3 regions of the Kocuria sp. LUK genome follow, and region 2 is predicted to be linked to each of the others. Evidence: riboswitches for the same ligand, from Rfam matches in the RefSeq annotation. Region 2 holds a riboswitch; each other region holds the start of a gene.

Region 1 (9,233 bases), on a different contig from region 2:
CCCAGCCGTGCGCAAAAGCCCGGCCGGGGCAGTGCGGCGCAGCACCCGGTCCAGGCCGAGCCCGGCCGGGGTGTCCGGCAACGCGGCAGCGACCGCGCCCACGACGTCCTGGAGCGGCTCTTCGGCTGACCGTGCGGACCGGTCGCCACGCCGGCACCGGGTCGACTGCCCGACGGACCGTGAACCGGCTGAACGGACACGTGTGAACATGGCGAGCGGTTCCCGTCCCTGGTCCCGGTCGGACCGTCCGGACCGGATCTTCTCGCTCCCCCGCGCGGTGCACGAAGTGACAGCACGCGGTGTCGACCCGGCGTGAGACCATCGAGAACAGCCCAGAAGGGGTGCAATCCGTGCAGGATTGCACCCCTTCGACGGGTCGCTCCAGCGCACGGTCCTCACCCGACGAGCCCGGGACCCATAGCGGGCCAGGTCCAAGGCGATGGCGCGCTGCCCCGACCGGACGTCTGCCGAGGTGTGCCCATGGCCGCCTCCACCCGCCCCGGCGTCCCGGCAGATGCCCGCTCGACCGCCGCCGCCGACCCCGCCGGGCAGGGCACCACTGTCGTCGCCCTGGCCGTCACGTCGAGGGCGCCGCTCCGGAGAGTTCCGCTCGGATGATCTCCGCTCCCGCGGCGAGAGCGGTCATCTTGTCCCGCGCAATCTGGCGATCCAGTGGCGCCATGCCGCAGTTGGTGCTCGGATACAGCTTGTCCGCATCGACGAAGCGGAGCACCTGCCGGAGGGTGCCGGCCACGTCCTCCGGGGTCTCGATCGCGCCGCCGGCGACGTCGATGGCCCCGACCATCACCTTCTTGCCTCGGAGCAGCTCGATGAGCTCGACCGGGACGCGGGAGTTGTGGCATTCCAGGGAGACCATGTCGATCGTCGACTGCTGGAGCAGCGGGAACGACATCTCGTACTGGCGCCACTCCGACCCGAGCGTCGCCTTCCACTCGGTATTGGCCTTGATGCCGTAGCCGTAGCAGATGTGCACGGCCGTCGTGCTGCGCAGTCCCTCGGCCGCTCGCTCCAGTGCGGCCACGCCCCACTCCTTGAGGTCGTCGAAGAACACGTTGAAGGCAGGCTCGTCGAACTGGATGATGTCGACGCCCGCCGCCTCCAGCTCCTTGGCCTCCTGGTTGAGGATCTTCGCGAACTCCCAGGCGAGCTCTTCGCGACTCCTGTAGTGCTCGTCGTAGAGGGTGTCGATCATGGTCATGGGACCGGGGAGCGTCCACTTGATGGGCTGGCTGGTCCGCGCACGGAGGGCCCTCGCGTCGTCGAGGAAGACCGACCGCTCACGGCCCACCGCGCCGACGACCGTCGGGACGCTCGCGTCGTAGCGGTCACGGATCCGCACGGTCCTCCGGTGTTCGAAGTCGACGCCGCTGAGGTGTTCGATGAACGTGGTGACGAAGTGCTGACGGGTCTGTTCGCCGTCGCTGATGATGTCGATGCCCGCCCGGCGCTGCTCGTCCACGGCCAGGCTCAGCGCATCCCGCTTGCCCTCGCGCAGTTCCTCGCCGTCCAGCTTCCAGGGGGACCACAGCGTCTCGCTTTCCGCGAGCCAGGAGGGCTTGGGCAGGCTGCCGACGACGGTGGTGGGCAACAGGGTGTTCATCGGTGCGTCTCCTTCTCTCGTCCGGAGTGGGCCGCGGCCCACTGCTCCAGGAGGGTCCGGTGCGGCTTCACGAAGTGCTCCTCCGCGAACTTCCCCTGCATGAGGGCCAGCTGACTGCGCTCCTCGCGGTCGTAGCCGATCTGCGTCACCGAGTGGTCCCGACTTCCCAGGCTCGGCCGGTAGATGCGGCCGGCCGCCGCATTGGCGTTGTAGATCTCCGGGCGATAGATCTTCTGGAACGTTTCCATCGTGCTGATGAGACCGATGAGTGCCAGGCTGGAGTAGTCATTGAGGAGATCGCCCCGGAAATAGAACGCCAGGGGTGCCACCGCGCCGCGGGGCATGAAGTAGCGGACCCGCAGTCCCATCTTCTCGAAGTATCGATCGGTCAAGGAGGATTCGTCCTGCCGGTACTCGACCCCGAGGATCGGATGGTGGTTCTCGAGCCGACGATACGTCTTGGTGCTCGAGACGCTGATGCAGATCACGGGCGGCTGGGCGAACCGCTCGCGGTAGGCAGCGGAGTCCAGGAAGTGCGTGAAGAGCTTCCCGTGCAAGGCGCCGAAGTCATCGGGGATGCTGGACCGGGACACCTTCGCGTGGTGTTCCGGCAGCACCACGCTGAAGTCGTAGTCCCGGAGGTAGGACGAGAAGTTGTTCCCCACGATCCCGTCGATGCGCACACCGGACAGCGTGTCGAGGATCTGCACGTCGAGGACCTCGATCAGGGGGAACACCGCGGCGTCGGCGACGTGCACGTCCACGGAGACGATCTCGATCTCCACGGCATAGCGATCCCGGCTGGGATTGTCCCAGTGGGCCAGGTCGTTGAAGCGATTGTTGATCATGGTCAGGGTGTTGCGGAGGTTCTGGCGACGGTTCTCGCCGCGGGCCAGGTTCGCGAAGTTCGTCGTACCCCGGGAACTGGACGACGGGCAGTAGTCCTCGTCGAAGCGGGTCGTGCTGATATCGAACGTGAAGTCGTTCGTCCTGGTGGTCTGCTGCATCGATTCCTCACTGTGGACCGGGGGCCTGCCTTCCGGGTCCGCACTCGTCCCGAACGTCTCTGCCTGCTGCTCGTGCACTGCCCTCCCGAAGGCCGCCTCAGTCATGCTCCTGGCACCCCCGGCGCTGCCCGGACGACGTCGGTCCGGGCCTCCGGGACGCCGGTTCCTCCGGCCGCGGCGGTGACGCGGTGCTGACTGCTCCGGGGCGCGCGGGGATCGCCGGGTGGTGGACGCGCCCGACGGTGGGGTGCCGGGCCAGGTGCTCGGCGACCGTTCGCGCGGTTTGTCCCGTGGCGGCGCCGATGGCCCCGGTGCCGCCCTCCGGGGCCGCCAGCCGGTGCTCGAACACGGCAACCGTGGGGTTGCCCGTGCGGCTGTGGGTGAACCCGGGGGTCTCCAGCCGGAACATCGAGGCGGCCGTGGCGTGATCGGGAAATCGGTAGGACGCCGTCTGGTGGATGGGCACGGCCACCGGCCGGCAGGGGGCCTCGGGCTCGTGGCCGGCGTGGACCTGTTGGGTGGCGTGGTGAGTCATGCGATCCTCCATCGGTCCTGGCGGTAGCACCGTGCCCGCCGGTCCCGGTGTCCCGGGGTCGGCTGGCTGGTTGCTGCGGCGTCGTCGAGCCAGATCTCTCGGCCGCTCTGGATGGTGTGGTCCGCTCATCCCACTCGATGGACGGCTCTGCAGTCCAACGGACGGTGGGGCGGCTGTCACAAAACCACACGTCGCGAAATCTTCGGGCCGGGCGGTCGCGCTCGGCCGATGTCGGGCCGTGTTTGTGACAGGTTGTGACGGCCGGCCGCCCGGCCCTCATCGTGGGCTCGGTGATGTTCCGGCGGAGGACCAGGGCGACGTCGACGGCGTCGTGCGCGGCGAAGACGACGCCCGGCCGGGGGTGGCGTCATCGACGGCGTGGTGAACGGCGTCAACCGGACCCCGGGAGCTGTGCACGGAGCCATCGGATTCGTCCGCCGGCACCGCAGGAGGGCTCTCCCCGGCCGCGCTCCTCAACCGTGGCAACCTGCGGCGTGTGACCGAGCTCGTCCGCACCGGCCCGCTCAGCTGCAGTGCTGGTACGACGCATCCTGCGTCTGCACCGGGCTGCCGCCTCGTGGCGCCCCGCCTCGGGCAGGAGCCTCGCCGGACTCGCCGCCGCGGCGCACTGCAGCGACCAGCCGCACGTGGTCCGTGACTTCCACGCCGTGGCCGGCCAGGCGCCCAGCTCCGCGCCGGGATGTCGTCCGATCCGTACAAGCCGCCGTCCCGGGCCTGGTCCTGGGGTCGAACCATGACCGACCGGAACGACATCACCGCCGCCTCGACCACCGTGCTCGGTGCGGATCCGGGCGAGGGGACCCCGCGGCTGCGCGCCCTGTGGGATGCCGGCCGCGCGGAGGAACACGCCCAGCGCTGCGTTCTGGCCCACTACCTGGCTGATCCGGAACCGCACCTGACTGATGAAGTGCGGTGGGACGAGATCGCCCTGGAGGAGTTCACCCGCCATCGGCCGAACACGACCGTGGGGTGGTGAAGCCGGCGGCATCAGCCGGCAAGAGCGCGACCGCGAGATGTTCCCGGTGCTGCCGGCTTTCCGATTTGCCGGACCCGGTGACCGTAGATCGTTGTGCTGGGGCGAGGAATCGCCGATGGTCATGCATCCGCGGCGTTCGGAAGAGCGACCCGTTCACCGTGGGCGCTCTTGACGGTGCCCACCAGACGGCGCAACCTGAGGTCCCCGTCCGACCGGAGACACCCATGGGCAAGCTGATCTACGCAGCCAACACCTCACTCGACGGCTACCTGGAGGACGAGACCGGCTCCTTCGACTGGTCCGTGCCCGACGAACAAGTGCATGCCTTCTGGAACGAGCACGAGCGGCACATCGGCACCTCCCTCTACGGCCGCCGCATGTACGAGACGATGCGCGTCTGGGAGAGCGACGAGTGGCTGGACACCGAACCGGCCGTCGTGCGCGAGTACGCGCGGATCTGGCGTGACACCGACAAGATCGTCTACTCCTCCACCCTCGACGAAACGTCGACGGCGCGGACGAGCATCGAGCGGCAGTTCCAGCCCGAGGCGGTACGACAGCTCAAGGAGACCTCCAGCATCGACCTGAGCATCGGCGGCGCCACCCTCGCCGCCGAGGCGTTCCGGCACGGACTGGTCGACGAATGCGTGCTGCTGCTGTGCCCCGTGACCGTGGGCGGCGGCAGACCGGCGCTGCCCCGGGGCCTGCGGCTCGACCTCGAACTGCTGGACCACCGCCGCTTCGACAACGGCGTGATCTGTGTGCGCCACGCGGTACGGCACACCGCCTGACACCAGTGGCGGCCATCGCGTGCATCAGGGCTGCCGCACGACCGCGTGCCATGGGAGCTGGACTGATGCCCCCTGACCGTTCTGTGTGGAGCAGGGCGCCGAAGGGTCGGCTCGATCCGCCCCCAGCCTTCCGGCCACCGCACCACCTTCCCGCAGGGTCAGACGGCTCCCCCGGCAACCTCCGGCATCCCCGAGTCGCGGCCGCCGTGGTGGCCACCGTCACCGATGTGCTCGCGAGCCACGAAGTTCTCGAGGTCGAAAAGGTTCTCCGCACGGGCGGCCACGTTCACCAGGGTGGTCATCGAGGCGACCTCCTCGACCTGCTCCTTGAGGAACCAGAGCATGAACTGCTCCCCCAGCGCGTCACCTTCGGCCCGGGCGGCTGCGAACAGGGCCTTGATCTGCTCGGTGACCTCCTGCTCCTGGGACAGTGCCAGGGCGAGGGGCTCACGAACATCGGTGAAGTCGTTGCGCACCTCCCCGACCCCAGGAATGGACAGGGGCAGGTCCCGGTCCAGGATGTACTGGACGATCATCATCGCGTGATTGCGCTCCTCCAGCGACTGCCGGTAGAAGTGCCTCGCCAGCTGCGGCAGATCCTGACTGTCGAACCACACCGCCACCGCAACGTACTGGTGGGAGGCGGCGAACTCGTGGCCCACCTGCCGGGTCAGCAACTCGTTGAAAGTTTCGGAGGCCATCGGTTTCTCCTCGGGACGGGACGAAGACGGAGCATCGGAAGGACCGGGCGCCGGCTCTCCGCGCCGCAACCGCCCGGTCCCCGTGCTGAAGATCTTGACCATGGGCCCACCCTAGCGAGGCGCCTCATCCTGCGGTACCACTCGCTCCTGTGCCATGAACCATGGCATCTGGGCGCGGAGAACGCCGCTGCAGGCGGTGAGCATGCCCAAGGACACACCCCCCCGAGTCGCCCTTCTCAGGGTGCCGCCCCGACACCCGAGGCAATCGGCCGTATGCAAAGAGGACGGCGGGCATCCGTCGACTCTCCTCGACGGCCGCCTCCCGCAGGGGTGCCGGCGGCTGTGGCCGGTGGCGTCCCGTGGGTCGAGGGTCACGCGACCGCCGACGTGTCGTCAGCGTCTTCTCAAGTCCTCGGCGAGCATCACGATGATGCCGCTGGGGCCTCGGACATAGGTGAGCTTGTAGGCGTCCTCGTAGACCGCCACGCCGCGCAGCGGGCGGCAGCCGTGCCTGGCGGCGACCTCGAGGGCCACGTCGAGGTCGTCGACCGAGAAGGCGACGCGGTGCATGCCGATCGCATTGGGTCGGGTGGGCTCCGTCTCGATCGCTGCGGGGTGGAGGTACTCGAAGAGCTCGAGGCGACCGCCGCCGTCGGGCGTCCGGAGCATCGCGATGTTCACGTGGTTGCCGTCGAGACCTACAGCCCTGTCCGCCCACTGCCCGCTGACCGTGTCCCGGCCCACGAGGGTCAGGCCGAGGTCGGTGAAGAAGGCGATCGCCGCGTCGAGATCACGGACGGCGATGCCGACGTTCTCGAACTTGATGGACATGCGATGCATGCTACTGAGCCGAGGCTCACTGTCCAGGCCGACGCTTCATCCAGTCCCGGAAAGCGGACCCTTTACCCCAGCACGGTCCGCCGCCAACCGGGCCATATGTAAACCCGGGATTCGGCCCCTATTCAGCGCGTGAATGATTCGCGGGCCTGTTCCGGCTCGTACCTTCGAGCTAGCTGCGCGGCCTGGTGCCCCCTTGGTTCTCGTGTGCAGAGCACCCCTTGATGCTCTCTTGGGTCTGGGCGGGGTGGTCGTCCTTCAGTTCCGTGACCTCGGATTTGAGGATGCGCATCGACTGGCCGAGGCTGCGGGCCATACCGGGTAGTTTCGGTGCGCCGAACAGCAGCATGACCGCCAGCAGGATCAGCAGCATGCTCATAGGGTTGTCGAGCAGTCTGGCCATCGGGAACTCCTTGTCTGCGGGGAATGGGAACGGACCGGTTCCACCCGGCCACGGGTCCCGGCAACCTCCCAGGGCGGCTGCCGGGACCGGTGCTCAGCCGGCCGGCGGTGCCGGCGGGGTGCCGCCGGCACCGCCGGGGGGCGCCCCGGCCGGAGCGCCGTCTCCGGTGAGCTGACCTCCGGTGGGGGTGGTGGTGGTGTCCACCCCCGCGGTGAGGGTGACGGCATAGCCGTCGGTGACGTTGCCGGTGGTCGCCCCGAGCTGGCTGGCCCCGCCGTCGTCGCCGAAGACGTTGTCGGTGGCCAGGGTGAGCTGGGCCAAATTGCTGACGGAGGACTCGTAGCCGGAAGTGGCGTAGACGGCGTCGCAGGCGTTCTTCGGCAACGCGACCTGGGAGGTGGCGATCGCGGTGGTGGAGTCGGTGATGGAGGCCTGGTCGGGGTAGACCTCGAAGTGGATGTGCGGCCACCGCCCGGTGTAGCAGGCGGGGAAGATGCTGGTGAAGCGCACCTTCCCGTCCTCGTCGGCGATCTGCACCCCGCGCAGATAGTTCTCCTCGGTGACGCCCTCGGAGTACAGGGAGTAGCGGCCCTCCCGGTCGCAGTGCCAGACGTAGACGGCCACCCCGGCGAAGGGCACCCCGCCGCCGGCGAGGTCGGCGATGGTCAGCTCCAGGGTCATGGGCACGCCCTCGGCGGTCCCGGTGGCGTCCCCGAAGCTGGAGCGCAGGTCGCTGCGCACGATCCCGCTCTGCTCCAGCACGTCCGGGCCGTTGGAGCCGTCCCCGGGATAGGGGCCGGCGGTCTCGTCCGGGATCTCCTGGGTCGCCAGGGCGGTGGGCGACGGCGAGGGCGAGGCCGTCGCGGTGGCCGAGGCCGAGGTGGATGCACTCGAGCCGGTGGAGGCGCCGGTGGCCCCACACGCGGCCAGACCGACCGTGGCGGCACCCATCCCGAAGAACCCCAGCACCCGCCGCCGGCTCACCAGCGTGCCGAGGTCGAAACCGAGCCCTTGGTCCACCACCTCCTCCTCCGGGCGGGGCAGGCGGCGGCCTTCGTAGTGGGGCGTCGTCTCGTGCTGGGCATGCGGGTGCATGGGTTCTCCGTCCGTAAGGGGGTGACTGGTGAGAACGGTAGGCAGGCAGGCTATGCCGGGGCTGAGCCATGCCTTGTCGGGTGCTATGCGGGTCGTGGAAAACTCCGGAGACCGGACTGTCGCCGGGTAGGGACAGGTTTCCTCGGCCGTCGGTGCATAGGGAACGCACGATGGCAGAGGCATACATGACGCGGTGCGCCGGTGACTTGCTGGGAGGTGGCGACTGGCCGGCCATGTATGGGGCTGGGGCAGATCGGTTCCTGGTGACTCCGAGGCCGGTCGAAGGCTCCCCTGGGGTGCGCTTCGGTGGTGAATCTGGTCTTGCGCGGCATAGGTCGAGGCCCCACCGCAGGTGGTGGGGCCTCGACGACTGGTGTTGCTGTGGAGATCGTTGGTCTTGGGTGTTGCTGGGGTGCCTCAGCCGCCGATGCCGACGACGGCGATCATCACCGGGACGATGGCGACGATCAGGGCCACGCCGAGGATGTCGAAGAAGAGGCCGGTGCGGATCATGCGGGTGATGGGGACCGCGCCGGTGCCGTAGACGATGGCGTTCTGCGGGGTAGAGACCGGCAGCATGAACCCGAAGGAGGCAGCGAACGTGGCGGCCATGGCCGGGACGAAGGGGTCGACGCCCATGGCCTGGCACAGCGGGATGACGATCGGGACGATCACCGCGGCCGAGGCCGTGTTGGAGGTGGTCTCGGAGATCAGCACGGCCAGCACGGCGGAGAAGATGGTGATGGCCACGACGTTGGTGATGGGCAGATTCTCGGCCGCGCCGGTGCCGATGGTCTCGGCCAGACCGGTGGCGGCCAGCAGGGAGCCGAAGATGATGCCGGTGCCGAACAGGACGATGGTGCCCCAGTCGATCTTGGCCGCGTCCGACCAGGTGAGGGTGGCCTCGCGCTTCTTCCAGTTCGTGGGAAGGATGAACAGCAGGGCCGCACCCAGGACGGCGACGATGCCCTCGTCGAGGCGGTCGTCGAGGAAGATGTAGGCGGCCGACTCGGTGCCACTGATGAGGCTGACGACGGCCGGCAGTAGCCACAGGGTGACGGTGATGCCGAAGGCCAGCAGGGTGTTCTTCTCGGCTCGGGACATCCTCCCCTGGGCGGCGCGGTGCTCGCGGATGTACTCCTCCACGCCCTCGATCCGGCGGATCTCGGGCTTGTTGAGCAGGAACATGATGACCGCCAGGACCACGAACATGGCCAGGCACACCGGGAAGGCAACAGCCATCCAC
Region 2 (9,233 bases):
GCGTCCGGGGCGAGCAGCCAGACCTCCTTGAAGCCGTCGACGTCGGCGGGGTCCGTGCGCACGACCAGCTGTCGGGTCCCGTCCGCGCGCTCGTCCACCTCCGCCGAGCCGCGGGCGGTGTAGCCGGCGAGGGGCTCGAGCTCGGCGGTGGCCAGCACCGTGGGATCCGGCTCCCGGTCCAGGCGCTGGGCGCCCCAGACGGAGACCCCGCCCACGACCAGGGCGGCGGCCGCCGCGGCGGCGGCCAGCGGCCACGGCACCCCGCGGCGGGCCCGGCGGCGGGCGGCGAGGTCCACGACCCCGCCCGAGCCGGCACCGTCGTCCCGGGCGGCCGTCCCGGGCCGCTCCCCGGCGTCCTGCCCGGTCACGTCCTGCCCGGTCACGTCCTGCCCGGTCCCGTCCGGGCCGGAGGTAGCCGCGGAGGCCCGGCCGGCGGGGTCCGGGCCGGTCGCCCCCGGCGCGGAGGGCGCCCGGTCCGCGCCCGGGTCCCCGGTGGCGAGCGGGTCGGCGGCGAGCTCGGCGGCGAGACCCAGCTCGGCGTGGATCGCGGCCCACACGCGCGGGTCCGGGGCGGGGACCGGGGCGGGCTCGGCGCGGCCGGCGCGCACCACGTGCCCGAGCGCGGCGAGCTCGGCGGCGCAGCGCCCGCAGCCGTCCAGGTGCGCGCGCTCCGCGGGCTCCGGGGACTCACCCAGGGCCAGGAGCGTCAGCGTCTCCTCACTCAGGTGTGCCATGGTCGTCCTCGAGTCGGGTGCGGAGGTGGGTCAGGCCGCGCCTCAGGTGGCTCTTGACCGTGCCCAGGGGCAGGTCCAGGCGGTGGGCGATCTGCTGGTGCGTGAGCTCCTCGTAGACGGCCAGCGCCACGATCGTGGAGCGGGGCGGGCCGAGCCGGCGGATCTCCGAGCGCACGAGCATCCGGTCCACCAGCAGGTCGGCTTCCTCGTGGGTGCCGCCGTGCTCGCCGGCGACGGCGGCCTGGCGCTGGGCGGCCTCCCGCCCGGCGGTGCGCGCGGCGTCGGCGATGCAGTTGCGGGCGATGCCCACGAGCCAGGCGGGGGCCGAGGAGCGCTCGGGGCTGTACCCGGACCGGTACTTCCACGCGCGCACGAACACCTCCTGGACCACGTCGTCTGCCGCCGCGTCGTCGCGCAGGGCCCGGACGGCCAGGGCGCGCACGAGTCCGGCGCAGTGCCGGAACGCGGCCGCCAGCGCGTGCTCGTCCCCCGCGGCGAACGCGGCGTCGAGCTCGGGTCCCCACTCGGGGGGCGGCGTCGGCATCGGGGAGGGGCTCCTCGCGGGATTCGGCGGCGCGGGGCGCGCCCGGCAGGTGCTGCCCAGCCTAGTGGACGTGGCGGTCGCGGTCATCACAGGGCCCGTCGTCGTGTCCGGGGTCGTGTCCTGGTCAGTCCACCGGGACCGCCCGGAGCACGACGTTGTCCTCGTAGTCGCCGATCTCCTCGAGCCACTCGCCCCCGCAGGTGACGAGGTGCAGCGCGGGTGCACCGTCGCGGCGGAAGAGGTCGGCGTCCTCGAGGCTGCGCTTGTGCACGTGCTCGACGGCCTCGGTGCGGTAGCGCTGCGCGGATCCGTCGGCGCGCTCCACGACGACCTCCGTGCCGGGGCGCACGTCCTGCAGCCGGGCCATGGGGGTCACCTCCGTCAGGGTGTCGACGTGGCCGGCGATCACGGCCGCGCCCTCGCCGGCGCCGGGGGCCGGGCCGTGGCGGTACCAGCCGAGCTCCACGTGGTTGTCGGGCAGGGTCATCGCCCCGTCGTCCTCGATCCCGACCGGCAGCACGGGCATGTCGATGGGGGTGCCGGCCACCACGACCCGCACGGGGGCGGGCACGCGCTCCGCCGGCCGCGGGGTCGCGGGGGCGACCGGGACGTCGGCGGGGCCGGGGATCCGGTCGGCCGGGACCGCCGGGGACGGGGCGGGGGCGGCGGGCGGCGCGGACGACGGCGGGGCGAGGGACCCCACGGCCGCCGCGCCGCCCGCTCCGTCGTCGTCCCCGGCGGACGGGACGACGGCGGCCGCGGCGGCGAGCAGCGCCGCCGCGGCGAGGAGCCCGGCCCCCGCCGCCGCCCCGTGGCGGCGAGGGGGGCCGGGGATCTGCTCCCCCGGGGGGCGCGGGCCGGGCGCGCGGTGCGCCCCCGGCCCGCGCCGTCGGCGGTCCGTCACCGCAGGCGGTCCTGCGCGAACCGCCGGCGGGAGGAGACCGCGCGCTGGGCGGCGAGCGCGGCGCCGATCAGCGCGAGCCCGCCCGCGGCGGCCAGCCCGGTGCTCAGCATCGTGCCGCTCTCCTGGGCGGCCAGGCCGGACTGCCCGCCGGGCACCGCGCCCGGCGCCTGCTCCATGCCCTCCAGGGTCTGGACGGCGAGCTGGAGGTTGCCGGCCTCGAGGGAGCCCCACGCGTAGACGATGTTGTGGGTGCCCTCGGCCAGGGTCAGGTCGGCCGGGCCGATCACCGGGTCGGTCGTGCCGGCCGCGGCGACGGCGGCGGAGACCGTCCCGGCGTCGACGGGCAGCGTCTGCTCGTCCGGGTTCTCCAGGCCCTGGATGATCGGCTGGCCGCCGGCGAGCACGTCCACCGCCGGGGCGGCGGCCACGTGGCGGACGGTCAGGTGGGACTTCCCGGCCTCGATCTCCGACATGTCGTTGGTGAACAGGGCGGCGGTCGGGTTGCCCTCCGCGTCGAGGTGGGCGGCGGCGGTGTAGTTCATGCCGGTCTCGAGCTCGGCGGTGACCGGGCCGATGATCGGCGCCGAGGCATCGGGGGCGTCGGGGGCGGTGATCGCCAGGTCGTAGCTGCCGGCCGGGAGCTCGAGCGGACCGGCGAGGGCCCCGGGCTCGAAGTCGTCCAGGGTCAGCTCGCCGTTGACCCAGACGTCGACGACCGTGTCGGGAACGCCGTGGAGCACGGAGAGCTCGGCGTGCTCGGCGGCGGCCGCCGGGGACATCGAGAGGGCACCGGCCCCGAGACCGAGGACGGCGGCGGCGGAGAGGGTCTTGCGCATGACGGTGGCTCCTTCAACGGGCTCCCGGGCGGGAGCGGGATCGACCTTGCACCCCTACTACCGCCGGGGAGGCGCCCCCGGATGCACCGGATCACATTTTTCTGCGGAACTTCTTCCCCCGCGCCCTCCCGGAGCCCGTCCGCGGCCCTGCCGGGGCCCCGGTCCCCGGTGGACGCGACGGCGCCCGCCCCGCGCCGCCGGGGACCGGCGGGCGGGACGGGCGCCGCGTGCGGGTGCGCCCCGCGGGTCAGGCCTGCTCGTCCTCGGGCTCCCGCAGGTCCACCTCGAGCTCCTGCTCCTCGAGGTCGGTGGGGTCGGCCTCCAGCGAGGACTCCGCCGAGCGGTCCCGCAGGTGCGCAGGCGTCTCCTCGTCGTGCTCGGCGACCTCGGGCCGCTCCGCCTCGAGGGTCTGCTCGAGGCGGTCCGCCTCGTCCGCCTCGAAGCTCGCGTCGAAGGGGGTGCCGGGTGCGTCGGTCATGACTTCCTCCTGCGTGGTGGGGCTCGCCTCCGACCGGTGCGGGCACCGGTCCTGTGCCCCCGACCCTACTCGTCCGGGCGCCGGTTCCCAGCGCCCGGGCGGTCGGATAACGTGGTCTGCACCACAGGAGAACCGCTGGACAGCAGGGAGTTGCCACCATGACGAGCCGATTCCACCGCTACGCCGAACTGTTCAAGAGCAAGGGCCCCTGGTGCACCGTGTACACGGACATCAGCACGGGCACGGTCGACTCCCTCCACTCGATCGACGTGCTGCCCGAGAACGTCTGCCGCCGGCTCGCCGAGCAGGGGGCGAGCAAGGCCGATCTCGCCGCGGTCGAGCGGGCCGTGCGGCCGGCCGAGGGCGTGCCCGACCCCGTCTGCCGCTACCTGCTGGTGCGCGACGGCACGGTGGAGATCGACGAGGTCCTCCCCGGTCCGCTGGCCGGGCAGGGCGTGGTGCGGGTGGAGGAGGTTCCCGACCTCACCCCGCTGTTCCGCCACCGCCCGGACGACTTCCCCTACGTGGTGGCCGAGGTCGGCCGCGACGGCGGCGAGATCTGCCTCCACTGGGCCAGCCGCGTGCCCTCCACCGACGAGCAGCAGATCGAGGGCGAGACGGAGCACCTGAAGAAGTTCCCCGGCGGCGGCTGGTCCCAGGGGCGCTGGCAGCGCCACACCGAGGACGTGTGGCGGCGCAACACCGAGCAGGTCGCCGAGCAGATCGACAAGGTCGTGGCCGAGTCCGGGGCCCAGCTCGTGGTGCTGGCCGGGGACCTGCGGGCCCGCGGGCTCGTGGAGGACCAGCTCTCCAAGGCCAGCCGGGCGATGCTCAGCACGATCGACGCGAACACCCGCGCCGAGGGCAGCCGCTCCGCGGACCTGGAGCACCAGGTCGAGGAGCGGGTCGCCGAGGTGATCGCCCACCGCCAGCAGGAGCTGCTCGAGCGGCTGGCCCAGCAGCAGAACCGCCCCGAGCCCACGGCGGTCTCCGGGGTCGCCCCCGTGGTGCTGGCCCTGCAGCAGGCGCAGGCCGAGACCGTCCTGCTGGACGACACGCATCTGGACACCGAGCAGGAGCTGCTGGCCCTGGACGCCGAGCCGTGGATCGCGCTCGAGGCCTCGGAGGCCGTGGGCGCCGGGGTGCTCGGGCTCGTGCCGGCCGACGCCGCGCTGGTGCGCGCGGCGGTGCTCACCGACGGGCGGCCCGTGTTCGTGCCCCCGGGTGCGCTGCCGCACGGGACCGACGTCGCCGCGCTGCTGCGCTGGGGCGCCGCCCCCACGGGCTGAGGCCGGTCCCCGCGGACGGCGCCGCGGCGGCTCCCCGTGCGGGGGGCCGCCGCGGCGCCGTCCGCGGGCGGGTGCCTCCGGTGCCCGCGGCGGGCCCCCGCGCTCAGACGAGCTCGCGGGCGGGGGTGTCGGCCGCGGAGGGCTGCCCGGCGTAGGCGCCGCGGTAGCGGGCGGCGGGGTGGGTGTCGAGGACCTTGGCCTGCCCGGCGCCGTAGAGGTTCTCCCGCAGCGTGGTGCCCTCGTAGGCGGTGCGGTAGCGCCCGCGCCTCTGCAGCTCGGGGACCACCCACTCGACGAAGTCCTCGAAGGAGCCCGGGGAGACGTGGTAGGCGAGGTTGATCCCGTCGAGCCCGCCCTCGTCGATCCACCGCTCGAGCTCGTCGGCGACCGTCTGCGGGGACCCGACGATCGGCACGCCCATCCCGCCCATGGAGATGTGCTTGGCGACCTCCCGGACGGTCCACTTCTTGTTCGGGTCCGCGGTGGTGAACGGGGTGAGGAAGGACTGGATGGACTCCGTCCGGACGTACTCCAGGACGTCGTCCTCGTCGAAGCGGCCCAGGTCCACCCCGGACCAGCCGCCCACCAGGCCCAGCGCGCCGTCGGTGTCCGCGTAGCGCTCGTAGTCCCGGCGCTTCTGCTCGGCCTTGGCGTCCGTCTCGTCGACGATCACGTGCAGCATCGCGAAGATCTTCAGGTCCTCCCGGCGCCGGCCGTGGGCCTCGGCCTCGTCGCGCAGCCGGTCGGTGACCACGCGGGTGAGGTCCGGGCGGATGCCGCCGACGAACACGGCCTCGGCGTGGCGGCCCGCGAAGGCGCGCCCGCGGGAGGAGGCCCCGGCCTGGAAGATCAGCGGGGTGCGCTGGGGGGAGGGCTCGGTGAGGCCGATGCCCGGGACGTCGAAGTACTTGCCGTGGTGCCGGATGGGGTGCACGAGGGCGGGGTCGGCGAAGACGCCGCCGACCCGGTCGCGCTTGACCGCGCCGTCCTCCCAGGAGCCCTCCCACAGCTTGTAGCAGACGTCCATGAACTCCTCGGCGATCTCGTAGCGCTCGTCGTGGGAGATCTGGTCCGTCAGCCCGTGGTTCTCCGCCGCGGACTTCAGGTAGGAGGTGACCACGTTGAAGCCGACCCGGCCCCGGGTCAGGTGGTCGAGGGTCGCGAACCTGCGGGCCAGCGGGTAGGGCTGCTCGTAGGTGATCGCGCTGGTGATGCCGAAGCCCAGGTGCTTCGTGACGGCCGCCATCGCGGAGACGTGCATGAACGGGTCGTTGACCGGGATCTGCGTGGCGTCCTTGATCACCGGCGCCGCCGAGTTCCGGTAGACGTCGTAGTAGCCGACGACGTCCGCCAGGAACATCGCGTCGAACAGGCCCCGCTCGAGCAGCTGGGCGACGTCCGTCCAGTACTCGAGGGTGTTGTACTCGTCCGCCCGCGACCGCGGGTGCTTCCACAGGCCGGGGGCCTGGTGGCCGACGCAGGACATGTCGAAGGCGTTCAGGGCGATGCGCTTGCTCACGGAGATCCTCCAGCTCGGTGCTTCCCCGCGCCCGTGCGTCCTGGGACCTGCTCGCGGGTCTGACGCCCGCGGGCGCCGTACTTGCCGGGGCGCACCTGACGCCACGGCCCGATGCTCATCTGGGGCACCCCGCTACGGGAGAGGGTTGCCGCCCGACCAGCCAGAGCTTCGCGTCGGGTCTCATCATCGTTCGTGCTGCGGGCCAGCCTAGCGGCCCCGACCGGGGGGTGCGCAACCCTCGGGGTACCCCGGCCGCCGCGGGCGGGTCCTCGGCGGTGCGCTCAGGGGCGGGCCAGCGGGGGCGTGCGGGCGGGGTCGAGGGTCCACCCGGCGTCGAGCCGGGCGCGCAGCTCGATGAGCGGGCAGGTGTCCATCACGACGTCCAGGCCCGCCTCCTCGGCCCGGGCCGCGGCGGCGCGGTCCACGACGCCGAGCTGCAGCCACACCGCCCGCGCCCCGGCGGCGACCGCCTGGTCCACGACCGCGCCCACGCGGCGGGAGTTCACGAAGCAGTCGACGACGTCGAGGGGCGGCGGGACCTCCCCGAGCGTGCGGAAGCCGGTCTCGCCGTGGACGTCCTCGCCGCGGGGGTTGACGGGCACCACGGTCATCCCGAGCTCGTCGCGCATCCGCCGGGCCACCGAGTGGGCGGGGCGGGTGCGGTTGCGGCTCAGGCCCACGACGGCCCAGCGGGCGGGCTCGGTGAGGAGGCGGTCGATGACGGCGGGGTCGTTGATCGTCATGGCCCCATCCTCCTCCTCCGGGCCCCGGCGGGCGAGGATCCCGGCGGGTCCCGCGGCGGCGGGCCCGGGACGGGAAGGCGGGTCAGCGCAGCAGCGGCAGGTCCCGGGCGCGCTCGCCCAGCAGGGCGCGCTCCTCGTCGGTGGGCTCGGCGCGGCCGGTGCCGATGCGGGCGAAGTGCTCGTCGCTCCAGTGCTCGAGCGGCTCCCGGCCCCACAGCTCGGTGAGCACGCGGCGCACCTCGGCGAGCCCGTCCGCCGAGGGCCCGGGGGTGCCGTCGAGGTGGCGGATGAGGTCCAGGTGGCGCACGGTCGTGGCCACGGCGAGGGTGCTCAGGAGGTCCTCGACCCGCAGCACGTGGCCCGCGGTGCGCACCGCGGCGCCGGCGCCGGCGTGCCCGGCGGCGTGGGCGGCGGCCCGCACGGTCGCGGCGTGCAGCTCGCGCAGCCGCTCCCAGTCGCGCACCAGCGCGGCCGCGACGCGGTCGGCGCGCCGGTCCTCGGCGTCCCGGACGGGGTCGTGCTCGCGCTCGGCCCACCAGCTCACGGCGTCGCGGTCCGGCCGGGCCGTGGTGGGGGTGTGCAGGGCGACCAGCGCCCGGCGGGCGTCCTCGAGGCCGTGGTGGACGAGGTCGCGCACCGCCCAGCCGGTGCGGCCGGTGGGCGCCCAGGAGTCGTCGTCGCCGAGGCCGTCCAGGGCGGCCCCGAAGGCCGCCCAGCTCTCCCGCACCAGGTCCGCCCGCACCGGGCCGCTCCGGGTCGTCATGGGTCCATGGTGACAGGGCGGGCGGACCGGGTCCATGCACGGACCGGGTCGTTGCGCGCCCGCCGCGTCGTCGTCCCCGCGCGCGCAACGGTCCGCGGGCGGCCCGGGGCCACCAGCGGGTGCGCTCCGCCGTCCCGGGCCGGTCCCCGGGGGAGGCCTCAGGCGCCCGCCGCGGCGATCTCCCCGATGGCGGTCAGCCCGGCCATGGGCGTGCCGTTGACGCGGTGGTCGCCCACGATCCGGGCCTTGAAGACGGTGGGGTTGTGGGTGGCCACCGTGCGGGCGTTGCGCCAGTACCGGTCCAGCAGCCGGGAACGGGAGACGGCCGAGGCGCCCAGGACGTCGAACATCCCGCCCGTGACGGCCTCGACGAGCGGGGGCACCACGACCTGGGCCTGCTGCACCGCCAGCTCGCAGCGGTCGGTCACCGCGACGGGGTCCTCGTCGGGAGCCGCCCGGCCCACGGGCCCGAGCGCGGCGTCGAGCTCCCGGGCCGCCTCGAGCACGGTCGCCCGCGCGGCGAAGGCCTTGGCCGAGAGCTGCCCGACCAGCTGCAGGATCAGGGGGTCCTCCCGGAACAGCACGCCCGAACCGGTGCTGAACCCGCGCGTGCGGGCCGCGACCAGCTCCCCGGTGCGCTCGACGGCGGCCTGGGCGATGCCGGCCTGCACGGCCAGCAGCACCAGCTGGAACACCGCGGTCTCCTGGGTCGCGCTGCCGTCGCGGAACCGGACGTGGTCGGCGGGCACCACGACGTCCGTGAACACGGACGTGCCCGTGCCGGTGAGGCGCTGGCCGAAGCCGTCCCAGTCGTCGCGCAGCTCCACGCCCGGTGCGCCGGCGCGCACGAACGCGTGGGAGCGCCGGTCCTCCCCCGGCACCTGGGCGGTGACCTGGATCCAGTCGGCGAAGATCGAGCCCGTGCTGTAGAACTTCTCCCCGGTCAGCGACCAGCTCCCGTCCGGGCGCGGCACCAGGGTCGTCTCCGCGGCGCCGACGACGGCCCGCCCGCGCTCGGTCGCGGCGTTGCCGACGATCTCGCCCGCGGCGACCCGCGGGTACCACAGCGCCTGCTGGGCGGGCTCCCGGTCGATGCTCGCCACGAAGCCGAAGTGGGAGCGGTAGACGTGGGCCACGTTGGAGTCCGCGGCCGCCAGCTCCACGAGCAGCCGGGTGAGCTGCGCCCACGAGGCCCCGCGGCCGCCGGCCTCGGCCGGCAGCAGCAGCGCGCCGAAGCGCAGCTCGTTGAGCCGGGCCACGGGCTCGAAGGGCAGGACGCGCTCGGCCTCCCGCTGCTCGGCCCCGGCCGCGATCTGCGCGAGGACGGGACGGAACTGCTCCAGGAGGGCGTCGGTGGTGGGCTGCGGGGCGGCTGCGGCCATGGCGGGGCTCCTCGGTGCGTCGGCGCGGGCGGGCCTCCAGA
Region 3 (9,233 bases), on a different contig from region 2:
ATCCGGGACTACCTGGCCTCGGCGCGGCGGACCTACGAGCTGGCGGTCGACCACTTCCTCTACACCTCCTACGCGTCGTTCGCGCCGCTGCTGACCCGCGCGGTCGTGCGCTCCCTGCCCGGCCTCGCCCGCCACCTCACCGGGTCCCTCCACGACCTCGCGGCCCGCACGGTCGGGGACACCCGGCTGCGGCAGGTCCTGGGCTACCCGGCGGTCTTCCTGGCCTCGGCGCCGCGGATGACGCCTTCGCTCTACCACCTGATGAGCCACATGGACCTCGCCGACTCCGTGCAGTACCCGCAGGGCGGGTTCCGCACGGTGATCGGCGCGGTCGAGCGCCTCGCCCGGGCCCACGGGGCCCGCATCCGCACCGGGGCCGACGTCGTGCGGATCCGCACCGAGCGGGCCTCCGCCGGCCCGGCCCGGGCGCGCGGGGTCGTGTGGCGCGACGCCGCCGGGGCCGAGCACGAGCTCGACGCCGACCTCGTGGTCTCCGCCGCGGACCTGCACCACACGGAGACGGCGCTGCTGCCGCCGGAGCTGCGGACCTACCCCGAGCGGTGGTGGCGCCGGCGCCGGAGCGGCCCGGGGGCCGTGCTCGTGATGCTCGGGGTGCGCGGGGCGCTGCCCGAGCTGGCCCACCACTCGCTGTTCTTCACCGAGGACTGGGACGCGAACTTCGCCGCGATCTTCGAGGAGCCCACCCGGGTGCCCGACCCGGCGTCGGTCTACGTCTGCCGGCCCTCCGCGACCGACCCGGACGTGGCGCCCGCCGGGCACGAGAACCTCTTCGTGCTGATCCCCGTGCCCGCCGACCCCGGCCTGGGCGCCGGGGGCCCGGAAGGGACCGGGGCCCCCGCCGTCGAGGCGGCCGCCGACCGGGTGATCGACCAGATCGCGGCGTGGGCGGGCGTGCCGGACCTGCGCGAGCGGATCGTGGTGCGCCACACGGTGGGCCCGGAGGACTTCCGCCGCGACCTCAACTCGTGGCGGGGCAACGTGCTCGGCCCGGCCCACGTGCTGCGCCAGTCCGCGTTCCTGCGCGGGAGCAACCGCAGCCGGAAGGTCGCGGGCCTGCACTACTGCGGGGGCTCGACGATCCCGGGCATCGGCCTGCCGATGTGCCTGATCAGCGCCGAGATCCTGCTCAAGGACCTGCGCGGGGACACCTCCACCGGACCCCTGCCCGAGCCGGCGGACCCGGCCCCGTGAGCGCGCTGCTGCCCTTCGCCTACCTGGGCTTCCTGCTGCTCAGCCTCGCCGGGATGGTGGTCCTCGACGTGCGGCAGCGGCTGTTCTTCGCCGCAGACCCCCGCCGGGCCGCGCTCGTGCTGCTCGCCGGGCTCGTGTTCTTCCTCGCCTGGGACGCCGCGGGGATCCTCCTGGGGATCTTCCTGCACAGCGAGAGCCGGTACGCAACCGGGTGGCTGGTCGCCCCGCAGGTGCCGGTCGAGGAGGTCGTCTTCCTCGCCTTCCTGTGCTACCTGATCATGAACACGGTGCGCCTCGTGGAGCAGGCGCTCGCGCGGCGCGCCGCCGCGCCCGCCCGCGAGGACGCCCGGGAGGGGAGCCGGCCGTGACCTACGCCCTCGTCATCCCCGTCTTCCTGGCCCTCGCGCTCGTGCCCGCCGTGCTGCTCGTGCGCGCCCCGTCCCCCGCCCCGCCCCGGGGGCGCGCCGCGGCGGTGCTCGGGCTCTCCTTCGCCGTGCTCGCGGCGCTCACGGTCGTCTTCGACAACCTCATGATCGCCGCCGGGTTCTTCGACTACGGCGACGGGCACATCACCGGGCTGCGGATCGGGCTGGTGCCCGTCGAGGACCTCGCCTACCCGCTGGCCGGGCTGCTGCTGCTGCCGGCGCTGTGGTGGGGGCTGGGGGAGCGCGGCCGGGTCGCCTCGACCGTGCGCACCCTCGTGGCGACCTCCCGGCCCGTGTCCTGGGTCAACACCGCCTACCCGTTCGCGGCCGCCTACGTCATGACCACCGGCCGGGTCGACCTCGACCTCGTCGTGGGGACCCTGTTCTTCCTGTTCCCCTACAACCTCGCGATGTACGGGATCAACGACGTCTTCGACTACGAGTCCGACCTGCGCAACCCCCGCAAGGGCGGGGTCGAGGGCGCGCTCGTGGACCGCTCGGAGCACCGGATGGTCCTGACCGGGTCGGTGCTGGTCGCGCTGCCGTTCCTGGCGTACCTGTTCGCCGCCGGTGGGCCGGCCGCGGCGCTCGTGCTCCTCGTGAGCCTCTTCGCGGTGGTGGCCTACAGCCTGAAGGGGCTGCGGTTCAAGGAGGTGCCGTTCCTCGACTCGGCCACCTCCGCCACCCACTTCGTCTCCCCGGCCGTCCACGGCCTCGTGCTCGCCGGGGCCGGGTGGTCCACGGGCACCGTGGCGCTGTGCGCCGCGTTCTTCCTGTGGTCGATGGCCTCCCAGGCCTTCGGCGCGGTGCAGGACGTGCAGGCCGACCGGGAGGGCGGGCTCTCCTCGATCGCCACGGTCCTCGGGGCGCGCCCGACCGTGCTCGCCGCCGGGGCCTTCTACCTCGTGGCCGGCCTGCTGCTGCTGCTCGTCCCGTGGCCCGGGCCCCTCGCGGCGCTGCTCGTGCTGCCGTACCTCGCCAACCTCGTGCCGTTCCGCTCGATCACCGACGCGGACTGCGAGCGCGCCAACCGCGGCTGGCGGCGGTTCCTGTGGCTGAACTACCTCACGGGCTTCCTCGTGACCATGCTGCTGATCTGGGCGTGGGCGCTCGGGCGCTGAGCCGCGGCCGGCGGCACCGGACCGCACGGCCCGGGCCGTGGGACGGGAACGGGGCCCGGGGCGTGCGCCCCGGGCCCCGCTCCACGCCGGGACCGTCAGAGATCGGCGAGCACCGAGACCGGGTTCTCCACGGCGTCGGCGACCATCCGCAGGAACCCGCCGGCCGCCCCGCCGTCGCACACGCGGTGGTCGAAGGCCAGGGAGAGCTGGGTGAGCTTGCGGACGGCCAGCTGCCCGTCGACGACCCACGGGCGGTCGATGATCCGCCCGACCCCGAGGATCGCGACCTCCGGGTGGTTGATGATCGCCGCGGCGCCGTCGGTGCCGAAGACCCCGTAGTTGTTGAGCGTGAACGTGGAGCCGGACAGCTCGGCCGGGGAGGCCTTCCCGGTCCGCGCCAGCGCGGTGAGCCGCTTGAGCTCGGCGTCCAGGCCCCGGGCCGAGAGGGTGTGGGCGTCGCGGATGCTGGGCACCACGAGCCCCCGGTCGGTCTGGGCGGCGAAGCCGAGGTTCACGCCGTCGAAGCGGACGATCTCCTGGCTGCCGTCCTCGCGCGTCTCCAGCCGTGTGGCGAGCTCGGGGTGGCGGGCCAGCCCGGCGAGCACGAACCGCGCGATCAGCGCCATGAGCCCCGGGGCCCGCTCGGGGTCCTGCGCCTTGAGCTCGGCGCGCAGCTCGAGCAGCCGGGTGGCGTCGACGTCGACCCACACGGTCGCCTCGGGGATCTCGGCGCGCGAGCGGGTCATGGCCTGGGCGATGACCCTGCGGACCCCGCTCACCGGCACGCGCCCGGCCACCCGCAGGCCCGTGCGCGCGTCCACGGCCGGGCCCTCGGGCGCCGGGTCGGCCGGCGACGCCGCCGCGGCGTCCCCCGCCGGCGCGCCGACCGGTGCCGCCGGGGCGGCGGCCGCCTCGACGTCGCGGCGCAGGATCAGCCCGCCGGGCCCGGAGCCGCGCACGGTGGCGATGTCCAGGCCCCGGTCCTTCGCGAGCTTGCGCACGATCGGGGAGACGACGGTGGGCGCCAGGCGCGGCGCGGAGGCCATGGCGTCGTGGGCGGCGGCGGTGGCCGCGGACGTGACCGTCGCCGAGGCGGGCGCGGCCGTCACGGCCGGGGCCGCGGAGCGCTTCGGCCGCCGCCGGCGCCCGCCCGTGGCACCACCGGGGGTGCCGTAGCCGATCAGGACGCTGCCGGAGCCCCCGTCGTCGTCGCCCGGGGCGGCCCCCGCGGCCGGGTCCGCCCCGGCGCGCTCCTCCTCGCGGTAGCTCTGCCCGCCCTTGGGGCCCCCGCCCTCGGGGGCGGGGGTGCCGGCGCGGTCGCCGGTGTCCACGGAGATCAGCGGCGCCCCCACGTCGAGGGTCTGCCCGGCGTCCCCGTGCAGCCGGTGCACCGTCCCGGCGAACGGGCAGGGCACCTCCACGGCGGACTTGGCGGTCTCCACCTCGGCGATCGGCTGGTCCACGGCCACGGTGTCGCCGACCCGGACGAGCCAGGTGACGAGCTCGGCCTCGGTCAGTCCCTCGCCGAGGTCCGGCAGGGTGAACGTCCTCACGGTCATGGTCAGTCCTCCCACTGCAGGTCGTCCACGGCGTCGAGGATGCGGTCGACGCTGGGCAGGTAGTGCTCCTCGAGCTTGGGAGCGGGATAGGGGATGTCGAAGCCGGTGACCCGGCGCACCGGGGCGGCCAGGGAGTGGAAGCAGCGCTCCTGCACACGGGCGACGATCTCGGCCGCCACGGACGCGAAGCCCGGGGCCTCGGCCACGACCACCACGCGCCCGGTCCGGCGCACCGAGGCCCCGACGGTCTCGTCGTCGAAGGGCACGATGCTGCGCAGGTCCACGACCTCGAGCGAGCGGCCCTCGGCCTGCGCCGCCGCCGCGGCCGCGAGGGCCGTGGGCACGGAGGGGCCGTAGGTGAGGATCGTCGCGTCCGTGCCCGGGCGCGCCACGACCGCCCGGCCCTCGCGCGGCTCGGGCGCCCGGTCCTCGTAGCGCTCCCGCAGCTCGGCCAGGTCGACCGGGGCCTTGGACCAGTAGAGCTTCTTGGGCTCGAAGAACACCACGGGGTCGTCGGAGTCGATCGCCTCGCGCAGCATGAGGTAGGCGTCCTCGACGGTGGCGGGGGTGAAGACCTTCAGCCCCGGGGTGTGGGCGTAGTAGGCCTCGGAGGAGTCGCAGTGGTGCTCCACGCCGCCGATCCCGCCGGCGTAGGGGATGCGGATGACGATCGGCAGGGTCACGGCGCCGCGGGTGCGGTTGTGCATCTTCGCGATGTGCGAGGCGACCTGCTCGAAGGCGGGGTAGGCGAAGGCGTCGAACTGCATCTCGATCACCGGGCGCATCCGGTTCATCGCCATGCCCACGGCCATGCCCGCGATCCCGGACTCGGCCAGCGGGGTGTCGAAGCAGCGGGTGCGCCCGAAGCGCTGCGTCAGCCCGTCGGTGATGCGGAAGACCCCGCCCAGGGTGCCGACGTCCTCGCCGAAGACGACGACGGCGTCGTCGGCGGACAGCGCGTCGGCCAGGGCGGTGTTCAGCGCCTGGGCGAAGGTCACCGGCTTGCCGGCCGGGGCCTCGGCCGCGGGGGCGGGGGCCTGGAGGGTGCTCACTTCTCGGTCTCCTCTCGGGCGAGCTCGTCCGCCAGGAAGCGCTCCTGCTCGGCGAGCTGCGGGGTCTGCTCCGCGTAGACGTGCCGGAACAGCTCCAGCGGGTCGATCCGCGGCTCGGCGTTCATGCCCTCGCGCAGGGCCGCGGCGACGTCCTCGGCGCGGGCGGCGATGCGCTGCTCCCCGGCGTCGTCGAGCAGCCCCTCCCCGCGCAGGTAGGCGCGCATCCGGGTCACCGGGTCCTTGGCGATCCACTCCTGGACCTCGGCGTCGTCCCGGTAGCGCGTCGCGTCGTCGGCGTTGGTGTGGGCCTGCATGCGGTAGGTGTGGGCCTCCACGAGCAGCGGCTCGGACTCCGAGCGGGCGAGGTCCACGGCACGGCCCAGGGTCGCTAGCACGGCCACGAGGTCGTTGCCGTCCACGCGCTCGCCGGCCATCCCGTACCCCACCGCCTTGTGCGCGAGCGTCGGGGCGGCCGACTGCTGGGACAGCGGCACGGAGATCGCGTAGCCGTTGTTCTGCACGAAGAACACGACCGGCAGCTTGAACACGGCCGCGAAGTTCAGCGCCTCGTGGAAGTCGCCCTCGCTCGTGGCGCCGTCGCCGCACATGGCCAGGACCACGGTGTCCTCGCCCCGCAGCTTCGCGGCGTGGGCGACCCCGACCGCGTGCAGCAGCTGGGTGGTCAGCGGTGTGGACTGGATGCTCACGCGGTGCTCGTGCGGGTCGTAGCCGCCGTGCCACTCGCCCCGGAAGATCGCCATGACCTCCATGGGATCCACGCCCTTGGTCATCACGGCGACGGTGTCCCGGTAGGTCGGGAAGAGCCAGTCGCGCTCCTCGAGGCACAGCGCGGCCGCGACCTGGCAGGCCTCCTGGCCGTGGCTGGAGGGGTAGACCGCCATCCGGCCCTGGCGCACGAGGGCGGAGTTCTGGTCGTTGACCCGGCGCCCCACCACGAGCTTCTCGTAGGCGTCGAGGAGCACGTCCTCGGGCGGCAGCGGGTACTCGTGGCCCGGCTCGGTGCCCTGCTCCTCCGGGGGCCGCAGGCGGCCGGAGGGGTCCACCAGGCGGATCTCGCCCCGGGCGGGGAGCATGTACTGCTCCGGGGTGATGCCGAAGCTCCGGGAGGCGCGCAGGATCGGGTCCTCGGCCCCGCCGAGCGGCTCGGCGTTCTCGACGGTCTGGCTCATGGGTTCCCCCTCGGTCGGTCCCGGGCGCCGTGGCGCGGGAGGCGGGTGGGCGTGACGTGTTCCGTCCGCCAAGTATGCGGAGAAGCTCCGCTTCGTATCCACGCGGTCGGGATATTGCAGAAGATCGGCGTACAGGCGGTATTCCGGATGGACGAAATGTTCTACTGTGGCATGGACCACAAGGATTCGTCCGGGGCCGCCGCCGCGGCCCCGGCGGCCGCCCCGCCGCCCCGCCCCGAAGGAGGCCCCGCCGTGCCCTCGACCCCCGTGCCCCTGGACGAGACCGACCGCAAGATCCTCGCCGAGCTCTCCCGCGACTCCCGCCAGTCGGTGACCGCGATCGCCGCCGCCGTCCACGTCTCCCGCGCCCACGCCTACGCCCGGATCAACCGGCTGCGGGAGGAGGGCGTGATCCTGCGCTACAGCACCGTCATCGACCCGGTGCGGGCGGGGCTGCAGGCCTCGGCCTACGTGACGCTCAAGCTCGAGCAGAACACCTGGCGGGAGCTGTGCGCGCAGCTGCAGGAGATCCCGGCGGTCCACCACATCGCCCTGGTGGGCGGGAACTTCGACGTCATGCTGCTGGTGCGGGCCGTGGACACCGTCCACCTGCGCCAGGTGATCTTCGAGCACGTCCAGCAGCTGCCCGGGGTCGTGGACACCCAGACGTTCCTGATCTTCGAGGACATCGACACCCGCGCCTGAGCCCGTCCTCCCGCGGTGCGTCCTGCGGGCGACGGGACGACGTCACACGGCGTCACCTCCGTCATGTTGCGGTCGCTCCGGGTCCCGGGGGGCCGGGCCGGTAGGTTGGTGCCCGCTTCACGAGACGCGGCTGCCAAGCTCCGACTGGGCCGCGCACCAACCCCATGCTCATCGGGTGGTTCGGATGAGGAAGCGGCCCGCACCCCGGCGGTGGCTCCGCCGGTGACCGGTGCGGGCAAGAGCGAGCGCGAGGAGCACCGCGATGTCCGTCCCTGTGACCCACCACGACCTCTCGACCCGGCAGATCCACGCCGGCGCCGGGACCGACCCGGGCCCGCGCACCCTCACGGTGCCGATCTACCAGTCCGCGGCCTACGAGTTCCCCGACCACGCCACCGCGCGGGAGATGTTCGCCCAGACCCGGCCGGGCTTCACCTACACCCGCACCGGCAACCCCACGGTCGCGGTGCTCGAGCAGCGCGTGGCCGACCTCGAGGGCGGGACCGGGGCCGTGGCCACCGGCTCCGGCCAGGCGGCCGTGGCCGTGGCCCTGCTGGCCCTGCTGGGCCAGGGCGGAGGCAAGCACCTCGTGGCCTCGGAGAAGCTCTACGGCGGGACCGTGGACCTGCTCACCGACTCCTTCGCGGACTGCGGCATCGAGGTCGACTTCGTGGACCCGGCCGTCCCCGGGGCGTGGGCGGCGGCCGTGCGCCCGGACACCCGGGCGTTCCTGCTGGAGTCCATCGGCAACCCGCTGGCCACCCTCCCCGACCTGCCCGGCATCGCCGGCGTCGCCCGCGCGGCCGGGGTGCCGGTCGTCGTGGACAACACCCTGGCCTCCCCGGCGCTGTACCGCCCGCTCGAGCACGGCGCGGACGTCGTGGTGCACTCGGCGACCAAGTTCCTGGGCGGGCACGGCAACGCCCTCGCCGGGGTCGTCGTGGACGGCGGGACCTTCGACTGGAGCGCACGCCCCGGCCGGTGGCCCCAGTTCACCGAGCCCCGGCCCCGCTGGGGCGGGCGCAGCCTGGTCGACCGGTGCGCCGGGGCCAGCCCCTACCTGCACCTGGTGCGCGCCAAGTACGTCCACGACCTCGGCACGACCCTCTCCCCGTTCAACGCCGCCCAGATCCTGCAGGGCACCGAGACGCTCGAGCTGCGCGTGGCCCGCCACACCGCCTCCGCGCTGACCGTGGCCGAGTTCCTCGCCGGGCACCCCGCCGTCGCCCGCGTCCACCACCCCGGCCTGCCCGGGGACCCCGGCGCGGGGATCGCCGCCCGGGACTTCCCGCGCGGCACCGGCTCCGTCTTCTCCTTCGACCTCGCCGCCCCCGACGACGCGGTGGGGCCGTTCGTCGACTCCCTGCGGCTGTTCAAGCTGGTCGCCAACATCGGCGACACCCGCAGCCTCGTGGCCCACCCGGCCGCGATGACCCACTGCCGGCTCACCCCCGAGCAGCGCCGGGCCGGCGGGATCGCCGCGACCACGGTGCGGCTCTCGGTCGGCCTCGAGGCCCCCGAGGACCTCGTGGCCGACCTGCGCCAGGCCCTCGACGCCGTCCTCGACCGCACGCCCCGGAAGGAAGCCCTGCGATGACCGCCACCACCTCCGCGGCGGGCCCCGTGCCCACCGGCGCCCGCGCCCCGGGGTTCACGACCACCGCCGTCCACGCCGGGCAGGCCCCCGACCCGCTCACCGGCGCCGTGATCCCGCCGGTCCACCAGACCTCCACGTTCGTCCAGGACGGGATCAACGTGCTGCGCGGAGGGCACGAGTACAGCCGCGGCTCCAACCCCACGCGCAGCGCCTTCGAGACCCAGCTCGCGGCCCTCGAGCACGGTGAACGGGCGTTCGCCTTCGCGTCGGGGATCGCCGCGGAGGACGCCCTGCTGCGCGCCGTCCTGCGCCCCGGCGACCACGTGGTGCTCGGCGCCGACGGCTACGGCGGCACGAACCGGCTGATCACCA

The links. A riboswitch is a leader RNA that binds a small molecule or an ion and turns the genes downstream of it on or off. The one in region 2 is predicted to bind S-adenosylmethionine.
Region 1: it holds a riboswitch for S-adenosylmethionine, as region 2 does, so the genes downstream of both, LQU92_RS01285 (PLP-dependent transferase) here and LQU92_RS09205 (LLM class flavin-dependent oxidoreductase) in region 2, are expected to answer to the same signal.
Region 3: it holds a riboswitch for S-adenosylmethionine, as region 2 does, so the genes downstream of both, LQU92_RS14025 (O-acetylhomoserine aminocarboxypropyltransferase/cysteine synthase family protein) here and LQU92_RS09205 (LLM class flavin-dependent oxidoreductase) in region 2, are expected to answer to the same signal.

What each region holds. Positions count from the first base shown of each region.
Region 1 is NZ_JAJMZI010000001.1:281,004-290,236, forward strand. It holds partial or broken gene LQU92_RS01270 (endonuclease/exonuclease/phosphatase family protein) at 1-129, shown strand, start outside; gene LQU92_RS01275 (methionine synthase) at 578-1,621, opposite strand; gene LQU92_RS01280 (DUF1852 domain-containing protein) at 1,618-2,628, opposite strand; gene LQU92_RS01285 (PLP-dependent transferase) at 2,726-3,163, opposite strand; SAM riboswitch class I at 3,169-3,281, opposite strand; gene LQU92_RS01290 (hypothetical protein) at 3,918-4,160, shown strand; gene LQU92_RS01295 (dihydrofolate reductase family protein) at 4,385-4,951, shown strand; gene LQU92_RS01300 (ferritin) at 5,110-5,652, opposite strand; gene LQU92_RS01305 (VOC family protein) at 6,046-6,483, opposite strand; gene LQU92_RS01310 (twin-arginine translocase TatA/TatE family subunit) at 6,662-6,892, opposite strand; gene LQU92_RS01315 (intradiol ring-cleavage dioxygenase) at 6,986-7,987, opposite strand; gene LQU92_RS01320 (DASS family sodium-coupled anion symporter) at 8,405-9,233, opposite strand, start outside.
Region 2 is NZ_JAJMZI010000004.1:268,295-277,527, reverse strand. It holds gene LQU92_RS09235 (anti-sigma factor) at 1-734, opposite strand, end outside; gene LQU92_RS09230 (RNA polymerase sigma factor) at 718-1,278, opposite strand; gene LQU92_RS15145 (class F sortase) at 1,403-2,182, opposite strand; gene LQU92_RS09220 (DUF4397 domain-containing protein) at 2,179-3,018, opposite strand; gene LQU92_RS09215 (hypothetical protein) at 3,266-3,496, opposite strand; gene LQU92_RS09210 (Vms1/Ankzf1 family peptidyl-tRNA hydrolase) at 3,655-4,785, shown strand; gene LQU92_RS09205 (LLM class flavin-dependent oxidoreductase) at 4,889-6,304, opposite strand; SAM riboswitch class IV at 6,377-6,492, opposite strand; gene LQU92_RS09200 (CoA-binding protein) at 6,586-7,047, opposite strand; gene LQU92_RS09195 (maleylpyruvate isomerase N-terminal domain-containing protein) at 7,130-7,810, opposite strand; gene LQU92_RS09190 (acyl-CoA dehydrogenase family protein) at 7,969-9,192, opposite strand.
Region 3 is NZ_JAJMZI010000008.1:37,333-46,565, forward strand. It holds gene crtI (phytoene desaturase family protein) at 1-1,212, shown strand, start outside; gene LQU92_RS13995 (lycopene cyclase domain-containing protein) at 1,209-1,580, shown strand; gene LQU92_RS14000 (prenyltransferase) at 1,577-2,758, shown strand; gene LQU92_RS14005 (dihydrolipoamide acetyltransferase family protein) at 2,854-4,317, opposite strand; gene LQU92_RS14010 (alpha-ketoacid dehydrogenase subunit beta) at 4,320-5,369, opposite strand; gene pdhA (pyruvate dehydrogenase (acetyl-transferring) E1 component subunit alpha) at 5,366-6,559, opposite strand; gene LQU92_RS14020 (Lrp/AsnC family transcriptional regulator) at 6,812-7,264, shown strand; SAM riboswitch class IV at 7,380-7,512, shown strand; gene LQU92_RS14025 (O-acetylhomoserine aminocarboxypropyltransferase/cysteine synthase family protein) at 7,527-8,861, shown strand; gene LQU92_RS14030 (cystathionine gamma-synthase) at 8,858-9,233, shown strand, end outside.